3 regions of the Megasphaera sp. AF13-6AC genome follow, and region 2 is predicted to be linked to each of the others. Evidence: riboswitches for the same ligand, from Rfam matches in the RefSeq annotation. Region 2 holds a riboswitch; each other region holds the start of a gene.
What was found. A riboswitch is a leader RNA that binds a small molecule or an ion and turns the genes downstream of it on or off. The one in region 2 is predicted to bind S-adenosylmethionine.

Region 1 (10,570 bases), on a different contig from region 2:
AACGGATGAAAAGGTTATTTTCCATAAAGATGACGAATCAGCATCTCCTACCAACCCCGATCTGCCTTTTATGGAAACACTAAATCTAAAACTTTTATATGAATTCGCAAAAACCGTTCCCTTAGCCGATATTGAGTTCATGGCCGAAGCCGGTCGCGTTAATGATGCCTTGTCAGCTGAAGGTCTACGCCATCATTACGGTCTCTCTCTGGGCAAATCCATGCTTGATGATTTGCAAAACGGAATGATACCCGAAAACTTCCACGATCGCCTGATTATGGAAACTACAGCTGCTTCCGATGCCCGTATGGGTGGAGCTCCGTTTCCGGCAATGACGAATGCCGGCTCTGGCGACCAGGGCATTACAGCAACCGTCCCGGTTAATGTGACAGCTCGCTATCTCAAGTCATCCCGTGAAGACCACATACGTGCCTTAGCACTCTCACATATTACGGCGATTTATATTCACGCTTTTTACCCTAAACTTTCCGGTCTTTGTGCAACAGCAACGGCTGCCATGGGATCTGCAGCCGGTATGACCCTTCTCTTCGACGGTTCATACGAAATGCTGGAAGCCGTCATCTCCAATATGACCGGTGAACACATCGGTATGGTTTGTGACGGTGCCGGAGACGGTTGCTCCTTGAAAATCGCCACGGCTGTCGACGCTGCCTATAGAGCCGTTTTTCTGGCTCGTAAAGGAATTCGTGTCGGTGGAGCCGAAGGCCTTGTCAGCAACACCGCCGACGAATCAATACGAAATATAGGGGCTTTCGCGACTAAGGGTATGCAAGTTGCCGACAAGGAAGTTCTCCATATTATGATGACGAAAAATCGTTCTTAAAAACAGTTTATACGAAAATACCGAATAATTGACATATGTTATTCGCCTTCCTATAATGAGAACGATAGAATAGCTTTTATATCCCGACCGCATGGTTATCATGACGCTTCTCTCACGGATGTTACCCCATCTCGACACAAGAAGAATGAGCCATGCCGTATGGTGCAAGACTACAACACGGGTTTTATACATCTGTCCGTCGAAAGTTTGCATAAGTTATCCTTCAATGAATAAGGGCTGCTCATAAGAGGGATACTATTATTTCCCCCCTTAGCAATACGTAGCCGCTAAGGCTGCAAAGTTCCCGTAATATACCTAAAGGAGATTGATATAAATGAGCGAAAATTGTACAAAAAGCAGTTGCTCCGGCTGTGCCAGCAACTGTTCCGATCGGAAGGCTCCTCAAAGCCTTTTGGCAGAACCGCACGAAGGAACGCACGTAAAACACGTCATCGCTGTTGTCAGCGGCAAGGGTGGTGTAGGCAAATCTTTAGTAACCTCTCTCTTAGCCGTGCAAATGCAAAAACACGGGTATAAAACTGCGATTCTTGATGCTGATATTACAGGCCCTTCTATCCCCCAGGCCTTCGGTTTGAATGAACGTGCTTCAGGGGATGAAAGCGGCATTATTCCTGTAACAACTTCAACGGGTATTAAGGTTATGTCCATGAATGTACTTCTCGACAATGCTGCCGATCCGGTTGTTTGGCGAGGCCCCGTTATCGGTGGAGCGGTTAAACAGTTTTGGACGGATGTCTTGTGGGGAGATATTGATTACATGTTTGTCGACATGCCTCCCGGAACCGGTGATGTACCCTTAACAGTCTTCCAATCCTTGCCTATCGACGGAATCATTGTTGTTACATCACCGCAGGAGCTGGTTTCCATGATTGTCGAAAAAGCTTTGCGCATGTCGGATCTCATGAAGGTCCCCGTACTCGGTATCGTAGAAAACATGAGCTATTTTGAATGTCCCGACTGTCATAAGAGACATTCAATCTTCGGCAAGAGCCATGTAGACGAAGCCGCTAAAAAGTACGAAATTCCTCACGTAGCCAAGTTGCCTATTGATCCGCAATTTGCCGCCCATGTGGATAAGGGTGATATTGAATCGTACGCGGTTAATTACTTGTCCGATACGGCTGAATACCTCGCGGCTACAACGAATAATTAGAAACTAAAAAGAAGGTTTCTCTTTACATGATCTGCACCCATTTTCTTGGACAGATATAATTAAGCTACTTTTTGGGAATGAGTTCGGTATTCTACCGGACTCATTCCTTTTAATTTGAGCTTAATGCGTTTTGTATTGTAATAATGAATATAATCCTTTAATTTGCTGATAAAATCTTCATAGGAAGCAAACTTTTCTAAATATAATAACTCTGACTTCAACAAGCCAAAGAAGTTTTCCATCACGCTATTATCCAAACAATTTCCTTTACGGGACATACTTTGAATAATAGCGTGATTTTTTAATATTTCTTGATAAGTACTATGCTGGTACTGCCATCCTTGATCTGAATGTAAGATGCAGCCTTTGCTATTGGGTCTATTCTTAAAGGCTTTATCCAGCATAGATAACACCTGTGTTAATACAGGTCGTTCTGATATTTCATAAGATACAATTTCACCATTATACATATCTAAGATTGGTGATAAATAGACTTTACGCCCAAACAAGTGGAATTCAGTAATGTCTGTGGTCCATTTTTGATCAGGCTTTGTTGCGGTAAAGTTTCGCTTAATCATATTGGGAGCGATTTTTCCTTCACTACCTCTATATGAGCGGTATTTCTTTAGGCGAACTTTACATGTTAAGTTTTCCTCCTTCATAATACGCATTACGACTTTATGATTTATATGAATGCCTAATTTATGCAATGCTATTGTAATTCGGCGATACCCATAACGTCCTTTATTCATCGCCACAAGTGTGCGAATAGCTTCTCGTTCCTCTGCATATTTGTCTCCCTTTTTTATGCTAGCTAAGCGTGCATAATATGTACTACGACTAATGCCAAAGTACTCGAGCATAAACTGAAGGGGATATATTTTTCTTAATCTTTCGATGGCAATTGTTTGTGCTTTTTTTTTACAGCTCTATTGGGTTTAGCAATTTCACGCATTTCTTTCATAAAGTCATCGTAAAAAGACATTTCATACTTCAACCGAGCGATTTCAGCTTCTAGTTCTTTTATCCGTTCTTTGTCTGATTTAATACTTTGATCTTTTGTGGGTGGTATTAGTTTTTTCGGTTTCATAGATAGTCTACCTTTAGGTTTAGGTTGTAATCCTGAGATTCCTTCATCTAAGTATCTTTTTTGCCATGATGCGATTAGGCTAGGATTATCTAAATTAAAATGTTCTGCTACTTCCTTAAAGGATAACTTATTTTTCCATCTGGTTTCAATAACTTTACGTTTGAAGTCTGCTGAAAATACCCGTTTAACCATTTTTCTATTTATATTATGATTAATCTTAAATTTAAGTAACCACCCATTTACAGTACTTTCTGGAATCCCAAGTTCTTTAGCAATGCTAAAAGAATTCCATCCTTTTTCAGAAAGATAAATAGCCTTTTCTTTTACTTCTTTTGAATATTTTGACATAAAAAACTGCACCTCCAAAAATTGTGTCCAATTTTTGGGGTGCAGTTCAACATAAGAGAAACCTTCTTTTTTATGCATGCATTTATACATTCTGTCGTCTCATATGACCTACAACACTTCCGACAATAAGACCGACTACAAACGGAGTAACCCAACCAAATCCGACTGCCGACAAAGGCATGGCGGAAACGATGGATTTTGCTGCTTCCAGACCACTAAGTCCGGGTAACGCTTCTACAAGTGCATAGGCTGTAACAGCATAAATAGCTCCTTTATAAGCTTCATTATAAGAAATAAAAGAGGCGAACGTTCCCAATACCATAAGTGCCAAAACCGGCGGATAACTGACACCGAAAATCCAACCGATATATTCGACAATACCGTCCACGCCGAGAAGAGCCGTCAATGCCGAAAGTATACAGGTCGTAATAGCAACGGCCTTATAGCTCACACGATTATTTGACGCCGTACGGAAGAAATCGGCAACAGCCGCAATCTGTCCGACAGCAGTCGTTAAACACGCAAGGATAACGGCTACACCCATGGGCAACATAACAGCCCCGCCGACACGCTTAATAACCAAAACTAAAAGCTCTGCACGGCCCGTATCCGCCGATACATCGGCACTTACACAAGCCCCCATAAACAAGAGGCTGCCGTAAATAATAAATAACAAAATAACCGATACGGCACCGCAATAAAACATCATGCGATTACGTTCCCGACTTTCAACATACCCTTTGTTCTCAACGGACTGTATAAACAAAGACGCCATAATAAAACTGACCAAAACATCTCCCGTATTATAACCGCCCAAAAAAGCATTGGTAAAGGAGTTGGTTACGGTCGGCTCTGCGGGAGTTCCAATGGGGGCTACTACTCCTAACACTCCGATAACCATTAGAATCAAGGCTAACAAAGGAGTCAAGAATTTGCCTACCTTATCAAGTACACTCGTTTCATCCGACGTAATCCAATAAGAAAGTAAGAAATAAAGAACGACTCCGGGAATAAAAGGAATATTAGAAAAGTTTCCCTGTATTCCTAACTGAATAGCCGTAGCACACGTCCGGGGAATAGATACGAAAATACAAACAATCATCAATAAGGTAAGCAAAATATTATAGGTATAAGGGCCGACCCTCTCCGTAATACGGCGTACATCACCATATCGGGAAATAATAAGAAGGGCAAAAATAGGTAATAAAATTCCCGACAACGTCAGTCCTGCCAATGCCGGCCCGTAAGAGGACCCGCTGACAAACCCCAGTTGTGGCGGAAAAATAAGATTCCCCGCGCCAAAATATGTAGCAAAAAAAGCAAACCCCAAAATCAGCACGTCTTTGACTGTAACCGATTTATGCTTAATACGGCTGTCATTCATGTCCTCCGACTCCTTCCTTCCAACGGCATATAAAAAACGTCATCTTGACAGATGACGCATTCATTACAGGCCATATCATCTGTCGTCACCCTCAAGTAACGCTGGAGTTGGCACCTTTCCTGTCGGAAGGTTGCCGCAGCTTCAACGGGCCAGTCCCTCGGCTGCTCTGGATGATTATTTTATTTGATTGAAATCATACAGGAATCGCCCTTACTTGTCAATAAAATACATGTTCGATTCACAGTATGATCTATCTGCCCTTTCTGTGGATAATACGGGGATCCGTGCCTGTTTACATCTTAGTTTTAAGCGCAAAGGTTGATTTTCTTTTCAGTTATTACTGCGCATTCACACCAACCATCCCCATTGCAAAGAAATTTATACACATTACCTCAAATAAAAGGAAGTGAAATAAAACGGCTTATTTATGCTATTTATATGATGATATTTTTATTTCATATCCTTATCATTTTAGATTTATCCACATTTTATTTAAAGTGTTACCAATGTACACGGCCTAAAAACAGCTTGTTTTAGGCACAAAAAAAGTTATGCACATAATTTTCTCAACAATGTGCATAACCTGTGTATAAGTTCTACTCAACCGGACGACTCCAGTCAATATATACGGTTGTCGCCTCCCAAATTTTACCCAATGCAAGTTTGAACATATCTAAACTATCATTCGGCATGCCTGATATTTCTTCAAATTCTGTAAGCCCGGTGAACCGTTTCAGTACTTTCGGCGTAGATAAATATTCATAAGCCGCTTTTTTTAAAGCCTCATCTTGAAGACAGACCGTTATTTCCTTCGTTTCTTCATCATACCCGATCCAGCCCTGGTTATCGGCACCGGTATGTGCCGCCACTTTAAACATTGCCATATATCATTACTCCTTTTCTTTCACTTCTTTGACACTACTTTCCGCTTCCCACAAAAAACCTTTCATAACAGCACGTTTTCCGAATCGTTCCTGTAATTTATCGATAGCCGTCGTTACCTTTTCATCAGCTAACCGTTTTTGGGTTGTCGGGTCTTTCGCAAAGAGAGAGTCCTGGATAATGGCGGTCTGCAATTTACTGACCGTAATCCCCAGTAACCGTACAGAACCCTTTCTTATCTTCTTAGCATATAACTTTCGTGCGGAAAAATAAAGCTGTTCTTCTGTATAAAGACCTATAGATTCAGACGACTCCGACCTCGTCTCTGTCGTAAAATCATTATACCGTATTTTCAAAGTTATTGTACGCCCCATCAACCCGTGTTTACGCAAGCGATGTGCTACTTCTTCAGCCAAGAGACGTAACTGCCGATCCACATCTTCCTGTAAGACCAAGTCATTTTCATATGTTTGTTCATTACCTATCGATTTCACCTGCTGAGCCGTTTCAACTCGTCTGTAATCTCTTCCGTGAGCCAATTCATAAAGCCGCTCAGCCTGATTACCTACAAGAGGGCGCAACTTATCGGGAGAGGCAGCCGCAATACTGCCTATTGTATCGTACCCGGCAGCCAAAAGGCGATTTTCTGTTACCTTGCCGACACCCCAAATCTTACGAATAGGTAAAGGTGCTAACAATTCCTCTTCTTTTCCATAAGGAATACAGACCAATCCGTCGGGTTTGTCCAAATCGGATGCAAGCTTAGCCAGAAATTTATTCGGTCCGATACCGGCCGATGCAACAAGACCGGTCTGTTCTTTAATGTCCTTCTTTACAGCCCGCCCGACTTCCAAAACATCCTTATAATATCCATACAACCCCGATATATCTAAAAATGCTTCATCTAAAGAAAGCGGCTCTATATACGGTGAATACCCTTCGAATATCTTCCTGATTTGACGGGAAATAGTACGGTAATAGGCAATCCGCGGAGGCAAAAAGATCCCGTCGGGACATAATTGTCTGGCCTTCTTTGTGCCCAGTGCGGAATGAACACCGTAAGCTCGTGCTTCATAGGAAGCCGTGGCAACAACACCGCGATCACTTGTACCGCCTACAATGACGGGACGACCGCGAAGTTCGGGATTATCCCGTTGTTCTACGGACGCATAGAAAGCATCCATATCGACGTGCATAATCCATCGTCTGACCACAAAACTTCCCCCTTTCCCGTCGGTTATAACATTATACAATTTTGTTCAAAATAAATATAGACAAAGCCATTTTCTTGTTCTATTCTCTTATGAAATATGGTACTATGTATAAGCATAATATTTTAAGAAATTAGGTATAAATGTAACATTTTAGAAACGAGGCATTCGTCCATGGATTTGTTCCAATTAACCTACTTTATTGAAGTAGCTCACAAAAAAAGCTTTACCAAAGCATCTCATTCTCTCCACATCAGCCAGCCTTCTATCAGTAAAGGCATCAAGGCCCTGGAAAACTACTGGCAAGTACAGCTGTTTAACCGAACGGGAAAGCACGTGGAGTTAACGGAAATCGGCGCCTATCTCCTTCCCAAAGTGGAATCGGTAATCGAGCAGTTGGCACAAATCAGCGACGAGCTGGGATCACCTCACCAATTCAATTCCGGAACTGTTTCCATCGGGGTACCGCCTATGATCGGCTCTACTTTTATTTCTCCGTTTATCCACCATTTTTCCGAAAAATTCCCGGACATCAAGGTGGAACTGGCTGAAGTCGGCTCACACGATGTTATTTCCTCTATTGATAACGGCCTCATTCAGGCGGGCTTCGTAGCCTTGCCGATTAATGCGGATACTCCCTACGACTTCTTTATTTTCGATCAGGAATATTTACGTGTCGTACTCTGGCCCGATCATCCGCTGGCTAAGAAAAAGGGAATTACCTTACAGGAAATTAAAGACGAACCGCTGATTTACTATCCTGAAAGCTTCTCTCTTTATTCTTATGTTCGTTCATTTTATCAAAAAATATCGGCGCGTCCGAACATTGTCGGGCAAACCAGTCACTGGGACTTTATGGGCGAAATGGTACATACTCAAATGGGTATTGCCTTGCTGCCCGAATCAATCTGTAAAAGACTGGACCCGACTCGTCTGGTAACCGTTCCCCTTATAGATCCCCAAATTACGTGGACCTTGGCCATGGTTTGGAAAAGCAAGGGCTTTCTCTCTCATCCCACTCGCATGTGGGTTGAATTCTTCAAAGAGTTTTACAAAAACTCTGACTAGACTTACACATAAAGAAACCGCTATACGGATTTCCCCCGTACAGCGGTTTTCCTGTTTTACAAACTTCATCAACATACGCAGTCCGAATACCCCTGATATATACGCATAATTTCTTCTCGACTCATACGCGACTCCTTCCAAACCAAAGAGAATGAATCCTTACCGGTAATCCCCACAACCCGGATGCGTCGTAACCGCCGGGCCCGCAAGTCCTCATGGACGACTCCTTCATAAACAACGGCAACTCCGCAGTTTCCGTAAGCAAATCGCTTTACAATCTCATCGGTCCCTAAATCAATATACCTAAAAGACGATTCCAACGTAAGCCGTTGCTCCTCCAGGCACTGCTCAAATAACCGTCGCGACCCCAGGTGACTGCCGCAAAGTAAGAGCTTATGTCTTTTTAACTCTTCCAAGTCGATACTTTTATCTATATCATAACTTTTACCGCAACATAAAATCAGTCTTTCCGTATGGAAAGCCATGCTGTCGATTCCGTCCCCCTCCACCGGCCCGTCGACAACGGCAAAATCCAGAAAACCCACTTCCAGGGCCTTTGTCAGTTCTTCCGTCGTATCTATACGAACTGAAATTCCTTTTTTCCCGGATCGGTGCAAAAACTCGATAAGCTTACCCCCTATATCATGCTCCGAAACAGTCGGCGTCACGCCGAGCAACAAACTGCGACTATGCGTTCGGAATTGCTCAATCTGCCGCTTCACAACCGTATCGTCATGATATACGTTTTTTGCCGCCATACGGAGTAATCTTCCCGCACCGGTAAGGCGCAACTTTTTCCCGTTATACGAAAAAAGTTTAGTTCGGTAGTAGCGTTCAAGCCAGTGAATCTGTTGCGTCACCGCCGGTTGGGTAAGATGGAGCTCTGACGCCGCATGCGTAAAGTTCATGTGACGACAGACGCTCAAAAACGTGTACATCCTGAAATCCAACATAAAACCGCCTTCTTTTACCAAAGATTTTCGCTTTATGTCTCACGTCTCTGTACGTTCATTTTACGCCCTACTATTACTTTTTTGCAAGTATTTATTACATTTTTACGTATTGTGTTTTACAAATATAATACGGCGGAGGAACTCAGCCTCCGCCGTCAATTTATTATTTATTCGATTCAAGTTCTAATTTAAACACGTGAATAACGTCCACATCGGGACAACAAAATACAGCTGTTCCTTCCGGTTGATCCGGTATGGCTCCTCCGTACCTCAAAATATCTATATACGGAAAGGCGACATGCATGGCCATAGGACAAATACGTCCCCGGTCCTTATCATAGCTGAACGTATCCCCTACACGATGCCCTCTATGACACCCTTTGTGGCCGAGGGAATCGATGATTGTAATTTTTACATCTTTCTTTTTCATACCTTCCCTCTACAAAAGTCCGAAAAGCCGCTTCCCGTTCTCCCACGTCATCTTTCGGATATGTGCACTGTCCGTTCCCCTCAACACGGCAATTTCATCAGCTACAAAACGGACATAAGCCGGTTCATTACGTTTACCCCGATACGGCGGCGGCGTCAAATACGGACAATCCGTTTCTATCAGAATTCGGTCTTCCGGCAGGCGTGCAACAATATCCTTTAATTTTAACGATTTAGGAAATACCGTCGTACCGCCGAAACCGAGATAGAAACCCATGTTTATCAATTCTTTAGCCATTTCATAGCTACCGGAATAGCAGTGAAAAACACCGCGACAACCCTTTCCGTACTTACGTAAAATATCTACCGTATCACCGTGTGCCTCCCGGTCATGAATAATTAAAGGAATATCCAGTTCCGCTGCCATCTTGACCTGTTCAATGAAAACATTCTGTTGTATCTGTCGAGACGGTTCGGGCCAATGGTAATCCAAGCCGACCTCGCCGATAGCCACCACCTTGGGTTCCTGACAAAGCCATGACCTCATCTGCGCAAACCCTTCGTCCGTCGCAGCCGCAGCCTCTTCAGGATGATATCCTACAGCTGCGTAAACCTCATCATAAACGCGGGCTAATTCAATCGCCGAAGCCGATGTGTCCACGCCCGTGCCGGGGCAAACCATACAACCTACCCCGGCTTCAAATGCCCGTGCCATCATTTCCGCACGATCATCTTTATAGGCTTCATCGTTAATGTGGCAATGTGTATCAAAGAGCATTAGCGTACTCGACTTCCTGCCGCCATGGAGTCGGCAAAGATAATTTGTAAATTATCGTTGCCGTCTGAAGCGGCCAATAGCATACCGTAAGATTCAACTCCGCAAAGAGTAGCCGGCTTTAAGTTCGTAACGACGATGACATGTTTACCTACCATATCTTCCGGTTTGTAATACTTGGCAATGCCGCTGACAATTTGCCGCTGTTCTGTGCCCAAATCAATTTGCAACTTCAACAATTTTGATGTCTTAGGCACCTTTTCACAAGCCAAAACAATACCGACGCGCAAATCCGTTTTTCCGAATGTATCGATATCGATTTCGGGCTTAAGCGGTTCTTTGGCTGCAGGTACTACATCGACAGCCGCCTTTTCATCAACGGGAGCTTCCGCCACTTCTTCCGCCAAGTCAT
Region 2 (10,570 bases):
AAATTAAAACTCATAAGAGGAAACTGAATATTGTCAGTCGCGGCGGCAGTCTGCTTTTTGCATGGATGCATATGACAGGCCAGGAAAATCCCTTCTATGAGTATTTTGATGATATACTCGATATTTGTGTCGAGTATGATGTAACCCTTTCTTTAGGAGATGCATGTCGACCCGGTTGCCTGGCCGATGCAACCGATGTTTGCCAAATTGAAGAATTGGTACGCTTAGGTGAATTGACTAAACGAGCTCGTCAGCGCGGCGTTCAGGTTATGATAGAAGGGCCGGGCCATATGGCATTGAATGAAATTCAGGCCAATATGGAAGTTCAGGAACGTCTTTGTGACGGAGCCCCCTTTTATGTTTTAGGCCCCTTGGTTACGGATATAGCACCCGGATACGATCACATTACGGCAGCTATCGGAGGTGCCGTTGCCGGTATGCACGGAGCCTCTTTCTTATGCTATGTAACACCGGCCGAACACTTGGCCCTGCCTAATCTTCAGGACGTGGAAGAGGGGATTATGGCTTTTAAAATCGCAGCTCATGCCGCCGATATAGCCAGAGGTATTCGAGGTGCCAGAGATAAGGATGATGCTATGGCGGATGCGCGTAAAAAGCTTGATTGGGAAGCTCAGTATGCGTTGGCCATGAATCCCGACAGAGCCCGCCGCATCCGAGAAAGCAGAGCTCCGGAGAAAGATCACGAAGATACGTGCAGTATGTGCGGCAAGTTCTGCGCCGTTCGCAGTATGAACAAGGCTTTAAATGACGAATTTATTGATATCATATAGATTGAATAGGGAAAGAAATTTCGCAAGTATTTATGATATATCATATCAGTTAGATAATAGGCGATTAAGATTAGATAGCTTATAATCATAATACAATAAAATATTATTAAGAATTATCATCATCTATTGACAGCCAATCGTATACTCTATTATACTTATAACTGTAATTGAAATACGTTATCAAAATTAAAAGCTTGTATATCCGAAGGGGAGATGGTTATGAGCGTAGTAATCGTTGGCGGTAATGACTGTATGGTATGTAGATACAAGAATATTTGCAAAAAATATTCGTATAAGGCAAAGGTATTTACTCAAGTACCGAGTGATTTTAAGTCCAAAATCGGTTCACCCGACTTGGTGGTTCTCTTTACCAGCACTGTAAGCCATAGTATGGTACGTTGTGCCGTTAAGGAAGCACAACGTAAAAATGTGGAAGTCATTCGTTCTCACACCAGCAGTGCCAACGCGCTTGTTTCCATTTTGGAAGAACGGGCCGAGCGATGTGTCGGTTAATATTTATTATTCAGATTTGTACGGGCCACGTCCTTTAACGATATAGAGTGTCGGCGTTTTTTATGCTATAGTTAAGAAAAGGAGGTAGGTCTTTATGGATTTTATATATGAACCTGAACGAATTATCGTAAAAAATGAAGAAAATAAGATAGTGGGAGAAATCGATTTTCCCTTGCAAGCTGACGGTAACTATGTAATCACCCACACCTTTGTGGATGATTCACTTAGAGGTCAAGGTATGGCCGGTAAGTTAGTTCAGGCTGCAGCCGATTACATTGAAAAGCAGGGAAAGAAGACGGGAGCTACCTGTTCTTATGCTCAAGTCTGGGCAAAACGTCACGAAAAAGAATACGGCCACGTCTTTACGGAATAAGAAAAAGTCCTTCACTGTTAAGTGAAGGACTTTTTCTTATTTACTCAACTCATCATGCTTTTTAGGCGTTACGACGTAGGTTGTCTGATGATCGAAAATAACGTATCCGGGTACGGAGTGAGGCGGCTTTTTTACATGTTTAATCATGGTGCTGTCTACTTCTACTTTCGAGTCGTCTCTTCCCGTACTGTACCAAGCGGCACACTCAGCCGCAGTTTGCAGTTGCTTGTTCGTCGGCTCATCTTGACCGCAGGACAAGATAACATGAGATCCGGGGCGATTTTTAACGTGAAACCAGTAATCGAAGGGCTTGGCTTTTTTTGTAGTCAGAAAATCGTTTTGTCGGTTGTTTCTTCCGATAAATATGTTCGCGCCGTCGCAATGTAAGGTCAGTATTTTTTGTGCAAATTCTTTTTTTAATTTATCTTTTCCGCTTGCCGGAAGCATACCGGCTACACGCATTTCCGCCTTGATATCAGCCAACTCATCCTTAGTTTCTATAGTTTGCAAAGCATATTCCAAGGATTCTATATAGTTGAGCTCTGCGGCATTATCCGCTTGTAATTGAGCGGACATTTGTTTACGGTTGCGCAGTTTTGCATATTTTTTATAGTATTTATTGGCATTGTCGGTTACGGAAAGAGCCGGATTCAACGGAATAGTAACGTCTTCCATCGTTTCGGATAATAAATTTCGGACCGTTAGAGATGATTGATGAGCCGGACGGTCATAAGCGTGAATCATTAAAAGGTCGCCGTACAACTTATAGGTGTCCATCTTATCCGTTTCTTTCAGTTCGGAGTTAATACGTCGGATTTTTCGGCGCTGTCGGTCCGCCGCCTTAGCGGCCTTTTTTTTCAGCTCTTCCTGCTCACCGCTTAGGCTGGCCGCCGTATCCTGAAATTCTTTTAAATAATCTTGAATATAGTCATAGTGACGTCTCGGTAAATGTGCCAAACTTTTCAGCTCGGCAGGAAAGAGGATTTCCTTTTTTTTATCCGTGTAGACGAAGGCTCCCTTTAATCCCTGAACATCCTTACCAAGCTGTATAACGGCTGAAAACCAGTCATTTTTTTCTTCTGTCGTCAAAGTTGACGTGAGTATGTTTATATCAATACCCGTGCGGTTCGACAATTCATTTAAAACGACCGTACTCATACCGTTAAAACGTTTCAGCATCCAAGTGCGTAAGTCTTCGTCAGAATCACCCGTATTGGCCATTTCCGTCAATTCATGAACGGAAAAGTCAAAGGGATTCATGCGCATGAAGTTGGGGGGAAACTCATAGGGCTGTTTCGGATATATGGTTCGCAAAGCCTGCTTATCCTTGTGAGTCTTTATGAGTGCTTCCAAAATCATACCGTCTTCCGTAAAAATAACATTACTATACTTGCCCATAAGTTCGACATGCATTTTGCGAGTTACCAATTGTCCCGACATATTGAGTACATCAATATTTACATCGATGATACGATCGAGATGAAGCTGAGTTATAGAGGCAATGCGACCGTTTTCATAATATTTGCGTAAAAACATGGCCAGTCCTGTCGGCACATCCGGCGTAGGCGGTTGGTTATCACTCAGAAAAAGTCGCGGTGAACCGTCGAGTGTAATAATCAGGTGATAGAGCGACTTGTCGTTGAAAACCCGAAAATACAACCCTCGACCGTTCAGTTGATAAATTTTAGTTATTTGTCCGCCTGTCAGGGCTTGTGATAATTCTTCGACAGCACTGTGCAAGGTAATTCCGTCAAGATTCATGGTGTATCTCCTTATTGTCTTTCCGTCTTTCTTAGCTATTATAGGCGATGCAACAGATTTCGTACAGGCAAGTTCTCATTTTTTCTATCTTATTGACAGTCGGGAGTGACGGGATTAGGATACATGTATACATATACGGCATTATTGAAGGAGGTTTACATATGCGCAGTATGACAGGATTCGGGAGCGGCACGTATAGTGATGAAAAGTTTAGTATTACTGTGGAAATAAAAGCCGTAAATCAACGATTTGCGGAGTTTAATATTCGCATTCCCAGAACGTATGCGGCTCTTGAAGAACGAGTGCGACGCCAATTAAAGGATGTTATACATCGCGGTAAAACGGATGTTTTTGTAACTGTAACAGAATTATCTAAAGAGACTCCCGCCATTCGTATCGATTTTGCGGCTTTAGAAGCGGGGAAACAGGCGTTAACGGAGGTTAAGAACCGTATTTTTTCGGAAGGAGAAGCTACTTTTGCAGAAACGTCGGCTCTTATGAGCGATTGGTTCGTAACGGAGGAACAACCGACCGATACGGAAGTCGTATGGCCTAAAATACAAGCGGCTGCTGCCAAGGCCCTGACGGCCTTAACGATTATGCGCGAACGAGAAGGGAAAAATATAGAACTGGATTTGTCGGAACGCGCCGCCAAGGCGGAAGAATACATCAATTTTATCGACAATCACCGCGCAGATCTCAGTGAAGCTTACGGGCAACGATTGCATAAAAGGATTGCCAAACTATTGGAAGAAACGGGGACAAATGTGGATGAATCACGTATTCTTCAGGAGATTGCCGTCTTTGCCGATAAATCCGACGTAACGGAAGAAGTTGTACGTTTTAAGAGCCATGTGTTACAATTAAAAAAGTTATTGACAGAAACGACCGATGTAGGCCGTTCTCTTGATTTTCTTCTTCAGGAAATGAATAGAGAGACCAATACAATCGGCTCCAAAATACAGGATTTGACGATAACCGATGCGGTTCTTCGCTTAAAAAACGAACTGGAAAAGATTCGTGAACAAATTCAAAATATTGAATGACAGGTGAACATATGAAGACGGAATTTCTGAATATCGGTTTCGGCAACATGGTTTCAGCCGGCAAAATCGTAGCTCTTATAAGCCCCGAATCGGCGCCTGTGAAACGGATGATTCAAGATGCCCGGGATGAACACGTATTGGTGGATGCTACTTGCGGCCGAAAGACGCGATCTGTTTTGGTAATGGAGCGGGGGCAAATCGTTTTGTCGGCTTTGCAGACTGAAACGATTGCCCATAGAATGGGTGCTTTTCGCGGAAATGAACTATCGTTACAGGAAGAAGAAAATGGGGGTGACGTCCATGAAGACTAAGGGTATGTTACTGGTCGTGTCCGGACCGTCCGGAGCCGGAAAAGGCACTATTTGTGACGCCTTGAGGTGCCACTTTCCCCATATGGACTATTCCGTATCCATGACCACGCGCGCTCCGAGAGAAGGAGAAAAAGACGGCGTCAATTATTTTTTTACGGATAATGACAGTTTTGAAAAGCTATTGGAAAAAGACGCCTTTTTAGAATATGCCAAGGTCTATGACCATTATTACGGAACGCCTAAAGACTATGTATTTAATCGCATGGATGAAGGACACCATGTCATGTTGGAAATAGATATTCAGGGAGCTATGCAGATTAAAAAGGTCTATCCCGATGCCGTGTGTATCTATATAGTTCCACCCAGTCTGGAAATTTTATCGCGGCGGCTGCACAATCGCCGAACCGATTCGGATGAAGTGATACAAAAGCGCCTCGATAAAGCACGTACCGAACTGGACTGGATTGATAAGTACGATTATTTAATTGTTAACGATGACCTGGAGACTGCCGTCAGCAAGGCGAAAGCCGTCATTACGGCAGAAGCGTGTCGTTCACGACGAAATAGCGGGATTATAGAAAATTTAAAAAAAATGTATACGTTACAATAGGAGAGTGTAATTATGTTAATTCAACCGACGCTGGAATCATTAATGAAAAAAGTGGACAGTAAATATACACTGGTTACCTTAGCGGCAAAAAGAGCCAGAGAGTTGACGGACGGTGATGCTCCGTTTGTAGATGTAAATACAAATAAGGTTGTTTCCGTGGCTATGGAAGAAATTAATGAAGGCAAAATTAAATATGAAACACCTCAAGCAGGTATAAAATAAAGCGAGGGTGACTTCTCATGTCTTTGCGAGACAAGCATGTCCTACTTATCATAAGCGGCGGCATAGCTGCTTATAAGACGGCTATTATTGCCAGTACGTTACGCAAGCAGGGTGCTCAGGTTAAATGCGTTATGACAAAGCATGCGACGGAATTTATTACGCCTTTAACGTTGCGTGAGATTTCGGGCAATCCCGTAGCCGTTTCTATGTTCGCCGACGTACCGGAGTTTCATGTAGAGCATATCGCCTTGGCCGAATGGGCTCACGTAGTCCTTGTAGCACCGGCAACAGCCAATATTATCGGTAAAGCGGCCAACGGTGTTGCCGACGATATGGCGACAACCGTATTAATGGCTACGACGGCACCTGTAATGGTCTGTCCCGCCATGAACACGAATATGTGGAACAACAAAATCGTTCAAAGGAATGTACAAATCCTGAAAGATTGCGGTTATACGATTATGCAGCCCGATTCGGGAGTGTTAGCGTGCGGGACTGTCGGTGCCGGCCGTTTGCCCGCTCCGGAACGTATTATAGAAGCGCTTGAATATGTAGCAGATGAACGAAAAGAGTTGTGCGGGCAAAAGGTCATCGTCACTGCCGGCGGTACGCGCGAAGCCCTGGACCCGGTGCGTTATATAGGAAATCATTCCAGCGGGCGCATGGGATTCGCCATTGCCAGGGCGGCAGCCAAATGCGGTGCCGACGTAACTTTGGTAGCGGCTCCTACAGACCTTGTGACCCCCTTTAAGGTCAATCGTGTCGATGTCATGACGACAGGAGAGATGAAAGAGGCCGTAGATCGCTTATATGATGATGCGAATATTGTTATTAAGGCTGCCGCCGTCGCTGACTACAGGCCGGCAGTGCGGGCACAGCAGAAAATTAAAAAGAACGATGACAAATTAACGCTGAATCTTGTTAAAAATGACGACATTCTTTTTTCCTTGGGACAACGTAAGGGAAATCGTATACTTGTAGGTTTTGCCGCAGAAACGACGGATGTTATCAAATACGGCAAGGGCAAGGTGGCTAAAAAGAATCTGGATATGCTCGTAGCTAACGATATAACGGCGGAAGGTGCAGGCTTTAAGGGTACTACCAATATAGGTGCCTTTATTTACCCCGACGGGACGGTAGAAGAACAGCCGCTGATGAGCAAGGATGAATTGGCTGAAAGAATCATAGATCGAGTCATTGACATATACAACAAAAAGAATCTGTAGAGAAGAAGCGGAATTTCGAGTGAAAAGCTCGAAATTTCGCCTTTTTTCAAATGTTGTAAAAATTTATATTTACCCTTGCAATTTTTTGTGACCTACTTTATAATTGTTATCAGTCAAAACAACATATAGTTCCATCAAGAGTCGGCGGAGGGAATGGCCCTGTGATGCCGCAGCAACCTTCTACTTGGAAAAGGTGCTAAGTCCAACAGCCGTAAGGCCGAAAGATGGGTAGTTATCCCCTCTTTTGTAGAGGGATTTTTTTATTTATGAAACAGGAGGTTTATACGAATGGCAAAAAACCGCGAATTTTTTACATCCGAATCGGTAACGGAAGGCCATCCCGATAAAATGGCTGACCAAATTTCCGACGGTATTTTGGACGCCATCTTAGCTCAAGATACAAATGCCCGCGTGGCTTGCGAAACCTTGGTAACAACCGGGTTAGTCCATGTTGTAGGGGAAATATCGACAAGTTGTTATGTTGATATTCCTAAAATTATTCGAGAAACGGTGCGCGACATCGGTTATACTCGTGCTAAATACGGTTTCGACTGCGATACTTGCGGTGTTTTAGTATCTTTAGACGAACAATCATCCGATATTGCCATGGGTGTTGATGAAGCTAAAGAAGCCAAAGATGCAAAAGGCGGTGACAAAGACGAATTCGACGCTATCGGCGCCGGTGATCAGGGTCTCATGTTCGGGTATGCTACGAATGAAACGGAAGAATACATGCCGTTACCTATTTCCTTGGCACACAGACTGTCTCGCCAATTGACGAAGGTTCGCAAAGACGGTACACTTACCTATTTGCGTCCCGACGGCAAAACACAGGTTACGGTCGAATATGATGACGGTAAACCCGTACATGTGGATACCATTGTTATTTCCGCACAACACAGTCCGGAAGTAACCCGTGAGCAAATTGAAAAAGACTTGATTGAATTTGTCATTAAACCCGTCTTGGCTGACGGATTATTTGATGAAAATACGAAACTCTTTATCAATCCGACCGGTCGCTTTGTTATCGGCGGTCCCCAAGGGGATGCCGGTTTAACGGGACGTAAAATCATTGTCGATACATACGGCGGCATGGCACGTCACGGCGGCGGTGCTTTCTCCGGTAAGGATCCCACGAAGGTAGACCGTTCCGCTGCTTATGCGGCTCGTTACGTTGCCAAGAATATCGTCGCTGCCGGCTTGGCTGATAAATGTGAACTCCAGTTGGCCTATGCCATCGGTGTAGCACATCCCGTCTCTATTCGCGTAGAAACTTTCGGTACCGGAAAGTGCGATCACGATAAGGTAGTTGAACTGATTCGCAAACACTTCGATTTGCGTCCTGCCGGCATTATTAAGATGCTCGATTTGCAACGTCCTATATACAAACAAACGGCTGCATACGGTCACTTCGGCCGCAACGATCTCGATTTACCGTGGGAAAAAACGGATAAAGCCGAAATCCTTCGCAAAGAAGCCGGTTTATAAGTTCTTACATTCGGGGGGGACCGTTTCAGGTCTCCCCCTTTTCAGGAGCCTGTATGATTGCTCATGTCATCATTAATATAACAGCCAAAGGGCTGCAAAAAACTTTTACATACTTAGTTCCGGATAGTTTGAAAGAGCGTATTGTTATCGGAGCTCGTGTTCTGGTCCCCTTCGGCACTCGAAGGGAAGAGGGTATCGTAGTTTCTACAGAAGATGAACTCACACAAATTCCAGAATTTAAACTAAAGCCCATTCAGGCTGTTTTATCTGTTCAACCAGGAAAACAGGATGAAATTATGGCGACCGCCTTATGGATCAGTCAATATTATGTCTGCAACCTGGCTGATGCACTACGTCTTTTTTTCATTGAAAAACACGGTATAGCCTATGATTACGAAGTGAAACTTCGTGCCGAAGCGGATATTCCTGCGGCGTTAACGGAAGCGGAACGACAAGTTTTATCCTCCGTATCGGATCGGAAGGAGCATAGAGAAAGGGACCTGTTGTGCCGAGTGGATCCGCAAGCCTTGGATTCCTTGGTAAATAAGGGGATTTTATTGAGGTCTGAACGAGTTTTAAATAAGATAGGGCCTAAGACAAAAAAATGGTTGCGATTCATAAAAACGGACGTTGACAAAATATTGGCTCGTAAAAAACAACAGGCCCGATTATTGTCTTTTTTGGAAGAGAAAAAGGAAGCATCCTTTGATACTTTAATGGAAGCCGGTTACGGAAGAGTCGTAATCAATCATTTAAGCGAGACGGATTTTGTCGAAGTCTTTTACAGAGAAAAAGAGACGGTTTACCTGCCTACTGCCGCCGAAAAAGATGAAAAATGGACCTTAACGGCAGAGCAGGAAGCCGCCGTGCAGGCTGTAGAAACCGATGCGACAAGCCGGACTTGGGTCATGCGCGGCGTTACGGGTAGCGGTAAAACGGAAGTGTACATGCGGCTTGCCGAAAAAATAATTCGCAAGGGCAAGCAGGTTCTTCTTCTGGTCCCCGAAATAGCCTTAACCGGACAAATTGTGCGTCGCTTTACGGCACGTTTTGCCAACGAGGTGACGGTTATGCATAGTCAATTGTCCAAGGGCGAACGGGAAAACAATCGCCGCCGTATGGCAACGGGTGAGAGTGCCGTTTGTATCGGAGCTCGCTCTGCCGTATTTACTCCCTTTGCCGATTTGGGATTGGTCATAATCGATGAAGAACACGACAGTTCGTATAAGCAAGATGAGACCCCTCGTTATCATGCCGTAGAAGTGGCAAGAAAACGTGCTTCTTATTACAAAGCTCCGGTTATATTGGGCAGTGCTACCCCGTCTGTAAATGATTATGAAAAAGCCCTTAAGGGAGAATACGGTTTAATCGAACTGAAGCATCGCGTCCTCAATCGTCCTTTACCGGAAGTAGAAGTTGTCGATATGCGCCAAGAATTGGAAATGCAAAATTACGGCGTTCTTTCGGAAAAATTGAAAGACTTGTTAAAAGCTACGTTGGCGACAAAGCGACAGGCTATTGTCTTGTTAAATCGAAGAGGATTTTCCACCTTCGTCATGTGTCGAAAATGCGGTTATGTCGTTAAATGTAAAACCTGCGATGTACCGATGGTATACCATAAGCAGTCGGAACACCTGCGGTGTCACTATTGTGAGGCTGTAGCGGATATTCCCGAACGCTGTCCTCAGTGCGGCAGTAAATATATCAAGTTTTTCGGTGCCGGCACGGAACGGGTAGAAGCGGAGATTCGAGAGCTCTTTCCGCAGGCACGTGTCGTACGACTGGATCAGGACACGACGGTTCGTAAAAACAGCGGTGACACCATTATCGAAGCCTTTAGACGGCATGAATACGATATTTTATTGGGGACTCAAATGGTCGCTAAGGGCCATGATTTTCCCGACGTAGCAGCTGTCGGCATTTTGGCGGCCGACAGTTTACTGAACTTACCGGCCTATTGGGCAGGCGAGCGAACGTTCCAACTCTTGACGCAAGCAGCCGGACGCGCAGGCAGAGACCGTACTCCGGGTAAAGTAGTCATGCAAACTTACGCCCCCGATCACTATGTAATAAAGCACAGCAAGAATCAGGACTATGAGGGATTCTTTAAAGAAGAAATCGAATTTCGACGGGAATTGGCATATCCCCCCTTCGGTAAATTGGTGAAGATTACCATTATTGATGAAGATGAAAAGGATTTATGGCGTCGAGGCAATGATCTGTATGAAC
Region 3 (10,570 bases), on a different contig from region 2:
TTCGCCTACGTACATATCGGCAATACGGAAGAACGGACAGGTGCGACCGATTCGGGCTCCTACAGAAGCCTTGATCAAAGGACACATACTCTTCGGTAAAACCTGTTCCCCCGCAGGAACCCAGAACTGAGAGCCGCCGCAAAGACCTGTAACGATACCGTCAGCCGCTACGATAATTTCGTCGGGCACATAAAGACAGAAGGTACCGAAGACCTTACGCCCCTGTTTTTGCGCTTCAATCAATTCGGCCGGACGAATGCCGTGAATATCCGAGACAACCATATCCCAAAAAGCCATGCCTTCCGGTCTGTTATTTTGGGACAAGTAAATATCCCCGAATGCCTGCGGTAATACGGAACACAGAGTATCGTGAGCCTCCAGGTCCATTCCCAACTCTTTCCACATTTCATGTCTGTCTGCCATCATTAAATACCTCCGCTTTTTATGATTTTATATGCAAAAATAAACAGCCATGTCGAGGCGTGCGCCTCGACAGACTGTAAATTCCTTATGATCTTATCCTAAAATATACGGGGCTATAAGACCGCAAATGATACCGATAATGACGACACCGAAGAAAATCGTAAACAAAGCCTTTGTAGGAAATGCTTTCTTGACGATAAGCAGAGACGGCAGGCTTACAGCCGGTAATGTCATCATTAAGGTTACGGCCGGACCGGTCGATAAACCGGCAGCCAGTAAGGTTTGTACAACCGGAATTTCCGCTGCCGTAGGGATGACGAATAAGGTGCCGGCCAGAGCCAAGCCGATAATTACGAAAATATCGTTCCCCCATTCACTGCCGACTGTAGGGAACAGCCAGGCACGGGCAAAACCCAAGGCTAAGACGACGATTAAATAAGCCGGTATGGTATGAAGAATCAATTTCCACAAACTTTTCATCCAACGAAGCATGAAGCTTTCCATTGCATCTTCTTTATCTTTTAAAGCCAAGTCTTTTTCCGACACTACCGCTTCTTCACCGGCTGCCTTACCGGCCAACCAGGAAACACAGAAAACGGTAATAATCCCGGCTACGATTCTAAAAGCCGCATACTCCCACGAAAGGACAAAGCCCATGAACACGATAGTCGCCGGATTGAGAACCGGGTTGGCCAAAAAGAAGGTAACGGCGGAACGAACCGATGCCGAACGAGCACGCAGACCTTCCGTAACGGGAGCGGCACAGCAGGTACACATCATCCCCGGAAGGGCGGCCGCACCGCTACGCAGGCTCGATGCAAAATCATTGGCCCCCATAAACCGGGTTACCCACTTACGAGGTATAAGCACTTGCACTAACGAACCGACAAGAAGGCCCAAGACAACAGCCTTCCAAACGGCTGTAAAATAAGCCGACGCATAATCGAGAGCCGCTTGCACGGACGGCTCCGGCGCCTGTGCCGACGTTCCCGTAATAATAGATGAGCCGATACTTCCCTTGGCTGCCGCTACGAAAGCCTTGGCATAGTACGGATCCCATTTGACATAAAAGAGCCCGACTACAGCCACAATAGCAAAAATTAAAGGAAATAAAACTTTATGTCTCTTACTCATATTGTCTTCCATGTAAAAATTCCCCCATCGTCCTACTTGCAAGCACTTGCCAAGGTACGACAAATAATAATAAATTCATCTTCCTGAACGGTTCGTACACTGATTAGAACGCTATCATGCTGTACTCGCACAATAACGGGAATATCCGCTTCACGCAGACGCTTTTCCGCCTCCGCCGCCGTCATCCCGTCGATGTCCAAGGCTACGGCATAGCCGGGCATATTATACTCGGGATAAGAACCGCCGCCGACCATGTCCGTCACTTCTTCCACCTTCCAACGAACGGGAAGCTGTTCTTCTTCAAGAACGCGAATAAAACGACCGCACTTTTCTTGTGCTTCGTCCTTGGTCAGGGCCAACATTTGCAAGACGGGAATATCCCGAATGGCCCGTTCTTCATCCAAATAGGAGCGAAAAGTCGCTTCTAAAGCGGCAATAGTCATCTTATCGACGCGCAAAGCCCTGAGAAGTTGATTCTTTTTCATCGCCTCAATATATTCTTTTTTACCTACAATAATTCCCGCCTGAGGACCGCCCAAGAGCTTATCACCGCTGAAGGTTACAATATCACACCCTTTGGCAATCGCTTCCTTTACAGTAGGTTCATAAGGCAAGCCGAAACGAGTCATGTCGATTAAAAGGCCGCTGCCCAAGTCGTTAATTAACGGTAACCCGTGATCATGAGCCAGTTTGGACATGTCTTCCATAGGTACGCTTTCCGTAAATCCCACTATGTGGTAATTACTGGTGTGCACCTTCATAAGAGCTCCCGTTTCCTCTCCGATGGCCCCGGCATAATCGGACAAGTGCGTCTTATTGGTCGTCCCGACCTCACAAATATGACCGCCGCTATGCTCAATAACCTGAGGAATACGAAACTTACCGCCGATTTCGACCAATTCGCCACGGGAAATAACCACTTCTTTTCCCTTTATCAGCGTATTTAAGGCCAGCATAACGGCCGCTGCGTTGTTATTGACGACAAGAACGTCTTCCGCACCCGTAAGTTCTCTGAGCATATCCGTCAAATGAGAATAGCGTGAACCTCGTTGGCCTTGAGCAATATCATACTCCAGGTTAGAGTAATACCCGGCTACGGCCGCCACATGCAGGCATACGGATTCACTCAAGACGGAACGCCCCAAATTCGTATGCAACACCGTACCCGTCGCATTGATGACGCGGCGCAGGCGAAAGGCCTCGCGATCTTTGATCTGCTTTGATACGAGAGCGGCCACTTCTTCATCAGCAGGCACGTCCGTTATCTTTTTATTTAAAACATCCGCTCTTATTGTGGCCAACACCTTTTGCAAAGCGTCTTTTACAAGAAGGGGTGAGTACGAGTCGGCTAAGGCCGTCATATCGGAACGACTCAAAAACACGTCCACCTTCGGAAGAGAGGCCAATACATTCCGTTTTTCTTTCACTATGGGCACCAACTTTCTACTGTAATAGAGTGTACCGTTCTATTTTATACTTCACGGTATGTAACGGACAAGCCTTCTTTTTCAGCATGGTAAAAGCCGTCACAGGAAAGCATTTCTTCTTCCAAAAGCGTTTTTAAAGCTCCTTCTTCATTCAATTCGTACTTTAATGAAAAGCCGCAACTGGCATATATTTTAGAAGGTGTCGGTATAATGCGTACTGCCAAGCCCTCTTTTTTAGCCCTTTCTTCTATGACCATGGCATCGCGCGTGTTTTTCAGCAGGGCTACGCCATAACGTTCCGTAGTCATTACGGTTTAATGATGCGATAAGCCTTACGCATCATCTCAACAATGGCATACATATTCGTAACTTCTCCTACGGCGACCTTCTCGGTCAGGCCGTAGAAGTTGAGGCAGGCACCGCAGCCGAAGATTTCCGTTCCGGCAGCCGCCATCTTTTGCAAATCTTCCAATACTTCCGAGTCTTTAGTAATAAGAGGTACCCCGCCGTTATAGAAAATAATGCGGCGCGGCAGCACATCTTGTTCCGTCAAAGAATAAATGAATCCTTTCATCAGATTCTTACCCAACTGTTCATCGCCTTTACCCATGGTAGGCGAATCGATGACGACAATATATTCATCCGTATACTTATCCGCTGCAGGTACTTGAACCGCTTGTTCGCCTTCAGTCTTGGTAACGGTTACGACAAAACGATCGGCACTTTCTTCTTTTAATTCATAAGCATAGCCGAGTTCCGCCGCCATTTTGCGCAAGTTTTCCGTAGCGATTTTGTTATCTACCGTCGTTTCTACGACATCTTCCGTTCTTAAAGCCTTACGTGTTTCAATCACGGGTAACGGGCATGCCATTCCGACTGCATTTACTTTTACCATTTTAAATCCCCCTTTACATAAACAAGGAACACCTTTTGCATTGTGTCGGGTTCCTTTAAATAACGGTGCGAAAAGGTACGCTCCCCTTCGCACACTTATTGAATATAACTCAAATAGGTTTTTGTTTCTTCTCGTTCGGGATGAGAAAACAAATCCTCAGTGGTACGTCGCTCTATGATTTGCCCCTTTTCCATATAGACAACATAGTCGGCCAGTCGCTTCGCCTGTGACAGATTGTGCGTCACTATTAAAACGGCACAGCGGTCTTTCAGTTTTTTCAGTGTCTCTTCAATACGCAAGGTACTTTTGATATCCAAAGCCGAACAAGGTTCATCAAGTAATAAAACCTGAGGATCCAAAGCCAAGGCACGAGCTATGCATAAGCGTTGCTGCTGGCCTCCCGACAAAGACCCGGCCGGTGAGTCCAACATATCTTTGACTTCATCATACAGCCCCGCCGCTTTTAAAGCTTCAACGGCTGTTTCCCGCCGCTGTAACGTCGTTCCCTTACGATGATAATTCAGTGCATAAAGCATATTATTTATAAGAGAAAAAGGAAAGACTGTCGGCTGCTGCCCTATGAGCCCTACTTTTTTCCGAAGCTCACCCACATCCATGCCGGATATATCCATGTCGTCTAAAAAAATCTTGCCGCCATGAATACGTACGCCGTCACCCAGGGTTTGATTCAGGCTATGCAACAACGTGGATTTTCCGCATCCGGACATACCGATAATAGCCGTTATGGCCCGCTCGGGTACGATTAAGTCGATATCTTTTAAAATATCCTTATGCTTTGTCCCTACCCGTAAGCCTTCTATACGAATATGAGCCTTCATTATTTTCCCCGCTTTAATGCAAATCTGCAAATACAATTAACAATCAAAAGCATTACTATAAGAACGAATGCCGTTCCGTATGCCAAGGACACGGAGTATCCCTCACTTACCAATAAATATAAATGGTAAGGCAGGGACATAAAGGGATCCGTAAGTCCCGGGAGCCTTCTTGTAAACAAGACGGCGCCCGTAAACATGACCGGTGCCGCCGCTCCCATGGCATAGGCCGTAGCCAAGGCTACGGCTGAAAAGAACTCCTGCTTTCTCGTACCTATAACCAAGGTAGCCACAATATGCATATCTCCTATACCTAAGGCTCTGGCAGCCTCGATGCGGTCCACAGGATATTCACGAAACACTTTTTCCAAACGGACGGTAATAAAAGGAATAATCATGATTCCCAACGTCATACCCGCCGTCAACACACTCTTATGTATATCTAAATGAATAAGAAAAATACTGTACCCGAAAAGACCTAACAAGACGGACGGTATACCGGAAGCACACTCGGTACAAAAGCGAAAAACCTCATATGATCGTCTATTCTTGCAAATGAATACAGCCCACACGGTCAAGAGTGTCGCACCTAAGGATGCACACACGGCCGCTACCGCGCCGGATAACAGGGAGCCCACAATGGCCGGAAAAATACCGCCTGCCGTTCCTAACGGTGTCCCTGAAGGAAAATCAAGAATAAAGGACGGACTTAAGTACGCTTCACCCTCGGCCAAGATGTACAAAAAGATGAAAAATGTCACTCCTACTGTCAATAATCCGCATATCCAAATATAGAGGGAAAGCAACTTTTTTAACATCCCCGGAAACTCCTCTTCTTATGTCGTACAACTCTTAATAAAAGACCGGACAGGAGAAGTAAAAACAAGAGTACGGCACCGGCAGCATATAAGGCACTGTAATGCAGACTTCCGTACTCGGCACTGCCCATCTCCAAGGCAATAAGAGACGGTACGGATTCGCCCTTGCCCAAAAGCTCGGGCATAATGACCGCATTCCCCATAACCATCATGACGGCCATCGTTTCTCCCGCCGCCCGTGCAAAGGATAATATCCAGGCACCGATAACGGCATTTTGCATATAAGGTAAGACAAGCCGGCGTATAAAATACATCATATCGGCTCCCAACGCCAGTGATGCGCCTTCGTACAAGCGACGCACCTCACCGATAGACTCGACACAAGTAGATACGACAAAAGGTAGCAACATAACGGCCAGGACAAGTGCGGCAGCCAGTATAGACTCGCCGGATGCCAACTCAAACATCCTACCGATTCGATTCACCACAACGGTTAAACCGATAAACCCGAAAATAACGGAAGGAACTCCCGCCAACATGTCAATAAAAGCCAAGAGTATGTCTCGTATACGGGCAGATACAAAAAAAGAAAGAAACAGGGCGCATCCCGCACCTACGGGAACTGCCAACAAAACGGCCAATAAGGATACATACAAGCTGCCGCAAATCATGGGAAAAATCCCCAACTCAGGCGGATTTCCCAAGGGATTCCAGTTGCGAGAAAGCAGGAAGGTCAACCAATCGGTTTCTTCGCCTACAGGCAATCCTTCATGACATATGAAGAAGAATAAAAAGACAAAAAGACCGATGACGAACCAGGCCCCTGCCGTCACACTGTATTGAATGAATCTTTCACTCTTTTTCATACACTCCCCCGTAAGAGAGAGAACGGACGAAAATCGTCCGTTCTCTTTTAACCTATTTTACAGGAATAAATCCCATAGCTTCAATCAGCTTTTGTCCCGCATCGGAACGCAGATAGTCCATAAAGGCCCTTTGAACCTTTGTAAGTTCACCGCTACCGACGATAAGTAACGGACGCTGAATCTTGTACGAGCCGTCAACAATCGTTTCCGGTGTAGCTGCGACACCGTCAACTTTTAAAGCAAAAATTTTTCCTTCATTTTGCTTAGCTACCCCGTAAGAAGCGTAGCCTACGGCATTTTCATTTTCAATAATTTTGGCTACGAGAGCTCCCATGGACGGAGCCTGGATGGCCTTATCCGTAACCTTCGTATCCCCCATAATTTTTTCCTGGAATACTTCATGAGCACCGCCGCCCAAATCTCTCGTTACAACGACAATTTCCGTTGCCGGCAGGGACGGATCCACTTCATTCCAAGTCTTATATTCACCGGAGAAAATCTTTTTTATTTGATCACTCGTCAAATTATCCTTAATTTTAGCAATGGGATTGTTGGGGTTGACGGCAATGGTCAATGCATCGATACCCACCTTGTATTCCTGATAGTTTTTTATTTTTTCTTTTTCGCTACTCTTTACTTCTCTGGCCACCAAGCCGAAGTCGGCCGTACCGTCAAGCAGTGCTTTAATGCCTGCACCGGAACCGCCGGACGTAACGTTAATTACAATATCCGCATCGGGCAAAGACGAGTCCGCCTTGTTCCATTTACCGTACTGTTCCGTAAAAGCCGTACCCGCTTTAGTGACAACCGGAGCCAAGGTTGACGAGCCGAAAAAGGTAATATCCGTCTTTTCCTTCGCCGTATTGCCGCCGTTACCGCAGGCTGCCGTAAAAACAAGACTTGCCCCCAGGGCCAATACTGCTAAAAATCTACGTGTAAACATATGACAACTCCTTTGTAATTATTGTAGAATACGCATAAAATAGTATCTCTTCTTTATAGTAGGTCTTCCGGAACAGCTTCTATTAAGCTTTTTCTTCCCGTATTGCAAAAAAGAATTTTCTTAAAACAACTATACGCGTATTATACTTAACAGGTATTATCTTACTGCATGCCTATATGACGGTCAATTGAGTATTAATAAGATAAAAATATGCCAAACCATTAATTAGTATATTTTATAAACAACCGTGATTCTATAGACTTTTTTATTAAAAATCCCCCTTGTCATTTTAACTTTGACAAGGGGGATTGGATATTATTTTACACTTTTGTAATCATATGTTTAAGCTTCCGGCTCGATTAATCCGTACTTTCCGTGTTTTCTCTTGTAAACAACGCTTATTTTATCCGTGTCGGCATTTAAAAATACGAAGAAATCATGTCCTACCAAGTTCATCTGTAAGATGGCTTCTTCCACATCCATGGGTTGGGGAGTAAAGGTTTTCGTTCTTACAACTTCAAAGGCTTCATCCGATTCGGGAGATTCCGTGACAAGGGTCGGCTTGAAGGACCCGTCCTTAATGCGCCGGGCCAGTTTGGTCTTATATTTATGAATCTGCCGCACCATCTTATCAAATACGATATCAATGGCTGCATACATATCTTCGCCCGTTTCTACGACACGCAGAACGACTCCGTCTACCCTCAGGGTAAGTTCCGCAATCTTTCTTTCTTTTTCGACGGAAAGCATGGCCTGTAAGGTCACATCAGTATCGAAATATTTCATGATTTTCTTTTCGTGTTTCAGCACATAATCCTTTAATGCCGCCGTTATTTCAAGGTTCTTACCGCGTACACTTGTTGCCATAATACATCCCATCCTTTCTGAAGACTCGTTTCTTTGTCTTCTTAATTATAATATTCGACATAAGTTTCCGAAATCCTTCTTTTTCCCTTAATTTTAATATTTTATTTTTGTCAATCTTTCGTTGACAACGTTGCGGAATTCATGCTACTATCAAATCCGTAATTAAATAGCCGTTCATCCAGAGCAGCAGAGGGACTGGCCCTATGATGCTGCGGCAACCCCCGCAAGGGAAGGTGCCAAGTCCAGCGGATTTCCGACAGATGAGTGCCGTATGTACGTACTGCCGTCACCTGTTGACGGCTTTTTTATTATCTTTATTTAGCTATATCCCCGTAAAGGAGCGACCTTCATGATAACCTTAAAAAATGTTACCAAAGTATACGGTACTAAAACGAAGGTTAATGCTTTAAGAGGCATCGACCTGAATATTAAGGCCGGAGAAATCTTCGGTATTATCGGCAAAAGCGGTGCCGGTAAATCGACCCTCGTGCGTTGCATTAACATGCTTGAAAGACCGACAAGCGGCCATATTATTATTGATGACCGTGATATGACGTCCCTTTCCGACAGCCAGTTGCGCCAGGAAAGAAAATCTATCGGTATGATTTTCCAACACTTCAATCTTCTTTCATCACGTACCGTTTTCGACAATATCGCCTTCCCCTTGGAATTGACATGCACCCCGAAGGACATTATTGCCAATAAGGTGGAAGGGCTTTTAGAACTCGTCGGTTTAAGTGACAGAAAGTTCAACTATCCTTCCCAGCTTTCAGGCGGACAAAAACAACGGGTGGGTATCGCCCGTGCATTGGCCAGCGATCCTAAAATTCTCTTATGCGATGAAGCCACTTCCGCCTTGGATCCGCAAACTACGACCTCTATTTTAGAGCTTTTAAAAGATATTAATAAACGCTTAAAAATCACGATTATCCTTATCACTCATGAAATGGCGGTTGTTAAAGATATTTGTGACCGCGTTGCCGTTATTGAAGGCGGATACATTAAAGAGTGCGGTTCTGTTGTCGATATTTTCACGGATCCCCAATCGGAAACAATGCAGGAATTCGTTAAGTCCGTTATTAACACGGAAGTCCCCCAAGGCATTACACGCCTGGGCGTAACGGATCAACCCGAAGAAGGCCGCAATATGCTCATTCGTGTTCGCTTTAAGGGGCAAGTTACGAACGATCCCCTCATTGCCAATGTAATTCGTCATTCCGATGCGGATATCAGTATTTTGTACGGAAATATCGATTATATTCAAAACATTCCCTTCGGCTACCTGATTTTTACTATTATCGGCTCCTTGGAAAATCAAGTAAAGGCCTTTGATTATATTAAAAGCTTACCCGTAGAAAGTGAGGTCCTCGGCTATGTCCCCGGAAATCGTTAAACTCTTATTACAAGGCGTAGAAGAAACAATATTCATGGTTGCCGTTTCGGGAATCATTGCTACCGGCATCGGTATCCCCTTGGGCATTCTTTTGGTTACGACAGACAAGGGGCATATCCTTGAGAATGCACCGATTAACCGAGTCTTCGGCACGATTGTCAACATCATTCGTTCCGTGCCCTTTATCATTCTCATGGTTGCCATCATTCCCTTTACCAAACTGGTAGCCGGCACCTCCATCGGTACCTTGGCGGCTTGCGTTCCCTTGACGATTGTCGCCATTCCATTCCTCAGCCGTTTGGTCGAAACGTCCGTACGCGACATCGACTACGGTCTCATTGAGGCGGCTCAATCCATGGGCGCTACTCCCTTTCAAATTATTCGCAAAGTCTTGTTACCCGAAGCTTTGCCTACTATTATCAACAACATTACGGTTCTTATCGTCAGCCTTATCGGTTCTTCCGCCATGGCCGGTGCCGTCGGCGGCGGCGGTTTGGGGGACATTGCCATTCGTTACGGCTACCAGCGATTCCGTACGGACGTCATGTTGGCGACTATTGTCATCTTAATCATAGGCGTCAACGCCATTCAAGCCTTCGGCGATTTCCTTTCTCGTAAAACAAATAAACGCTAAATTTCAGTGTAAACACAAAGAAGAGGCCCGTGCGGACACGGGTCTCTTCTTTTCATCTCTTATATCTTATAAAAAGTCTTTAATTTTTTCGCGCTTGCCCCAGTTACGCAATTTACTGAGCGCCTTGCCTTCAATCTGGCGAATACGTTCACGCGTAACGTTAAAATGTTGACCCACTTCTTCAAGGGTTCTCGGTCTGCCGTCCTTCAAGCCGAAACGTAAGTAAAGGACCTTTCGTTCTCTATCCGTAAGACACGAGAACACATCTTCTATCTGTTCTTTCAGTAAGATAAAGGAAGCCGCGTCATCAGGGGCTATGGCTTCCTGATCTTCA

Region 1: linked by a shared signal. The riboswitch ahead of PGX78_RS00840 (branched-chain amino acid transport system II carrier protein) and the one ahead of metK (methionine adenosyltransferase) in region 2 are both predicted to bind S-adenosylmethionine.
Region 3: linked by a shared signal. The riboswitch ahead of PGX78_RS02015 (methionine ABC transporter ATP-binding protein) and the one ahead of metK (methionine adenosyltransferase) in region 2 are both predicted to bind S-adenosylmethionine.

The regions. Positions count from the first base shown of each region.
Region 1 covers NZ_JAQCUN010000006.1:1,712-12,281, forward strand. Annotated here, with positions in the region: gene PGX78_RS00820 (L-cysteine desulfidase family protein) at 1-844, shown strand, start outside; gene PGX78_RS00825 (Mrp/NBP35 family ATP-binding protein) at 1,179-2,018, shown strand; gene PGX78_RS00830 (IS3 family transposase) at 2,078-2,881, opposite strand; gene PGX78_RS00835 (helix-turn-helix domain-containing protein) at 2,905-3,534, opposite strand; gene PGX78_RS00840 (branched-chain amino acid transport system II carrier protein) at 3,539-4,840, opposite strand; SAM riboswitch class I at 4,913-5,017, opposite strand; gene PGX78_RS00845 (hypothetical protein) at 5,437-5,724, opposite strand; gene PGX78_RS00850 (DNA polymerase IV) at 5,731-6,936, opposite strand; gene PGX78_RS00855 (LysR substrate-binding domain-containing protein) at 7,108-8,001, shown strand; gene PGX78_RS00860 (LysR family transcriptional regulator) at 8,070-8,927, opposite strand; gene PGX78_RS00865 (TIGR04076 family protein) at 9,118-9,384, opposite strand; gene PGX78_RS00870 (TatD family hydrolase) at 9,394-10,161, opposite strand; gene metG (methionine--tRNA ligase) at 10,161-10,570, opposite strand, start outside.
Region 2 covers NZ_JAQCUN010000004.1:14,099-24,668, forward strand. Annotated here, with positions in the region: gene thiC (phosphomethylpyrimidine synthase ThiC) at 1-791, shown strand, start outside; gene PGX78_RS00595 (DUF2325 domain-containing protein) at 1,011-1,304, shown strand; gene PGX78_RS00600 (GNAT family N-acetyltransferase) at 1,399-1,677, shown strand; gene PGX78_RS00605 (Rqc2 family fibronectin-binding protein) at 1,714-3,438, opposite strand; gene PGX78_RS00610 (YicC/YloC family endoribonuclease) at 3,600-4,484, shown strand; gene PGX78_RS00615 (DUF370 domain-containing protein) at 4,496-4,795, shown strand; gene gmk (guanylate kinase) at 4,785-5,405, shown strand; gene rpoZ (DNA-directed RNA polymerase subunit omega) at 5,418-5,627, shown strand; gene coaBC (bifunctional phosphopantothenoylcysteine decarboxylase/phosphopantothenate--cysteine ligase CoaBC) at 5,645-6,853, shown strand; SAM riboswitch class I at 6,982-7,084, shown strand; gene metK (methionine adenosyltransferase) at 7,142-8,341, shown strand; gene priA (primosomal protein N') at 8,395-10,570, shown strand, end outside.
Region 3 covers NZ_JAQCUN010000016.1:4,315-14,884, forward strand. Annotated here, with positions in the region: gene PGX78_RS01965 (double-cubane-cluster-containing anaerobic reductase) at 1-426, opposite strand, end outside; gene PGX78_RS01970 (permease) at 517-1,569, opposite strand; gene selA (L-seryl-tRNA(Sec) selenium transferase) at 1,590-2,984, opposite strand; gene PGX78_RS01980 (DUF3343 domain-containing protein) at 3,029-3,292, opposite strand; gene yedF (sulfurtransferase-like selenium metabolism protein YedF) at 3,292-3,879, opposite strand; gene PGX78_RS01990 (phosphate ABC transporter ATP-binding protein) at 3,975-4,718, opposite strand; gene PGX78_RS01995 (ABC transporter permease subunit) at 4,718-5,533, opposite strand; gene pstC (phosphate ABC transporter permease subunit PstC) at 5,527-6,399, opposite strand; gene PGX78_RS02005 (phosphate ABC transporter substrate-binding protein) at 6,452-7,342, opposite strand; gene hpf (ribosome hibernation-promoting factor, HPF/YfiA family) at 7,685-8,209, opposite strand; SAM riboswitch class I at 8,381-8,476, shown strand; gene PGX78_RS02015 (methionine ABC transporter ATP-binding protein) at 8,559-9,602, shown strand; gene PGX78_RS02020 (methionine ABC transporter permease) at 9,583-10,236, shown strand; gene rpoD (RNA polymerase sigma factor RpoD) at 10,303-10,570, opposite strand, start outside.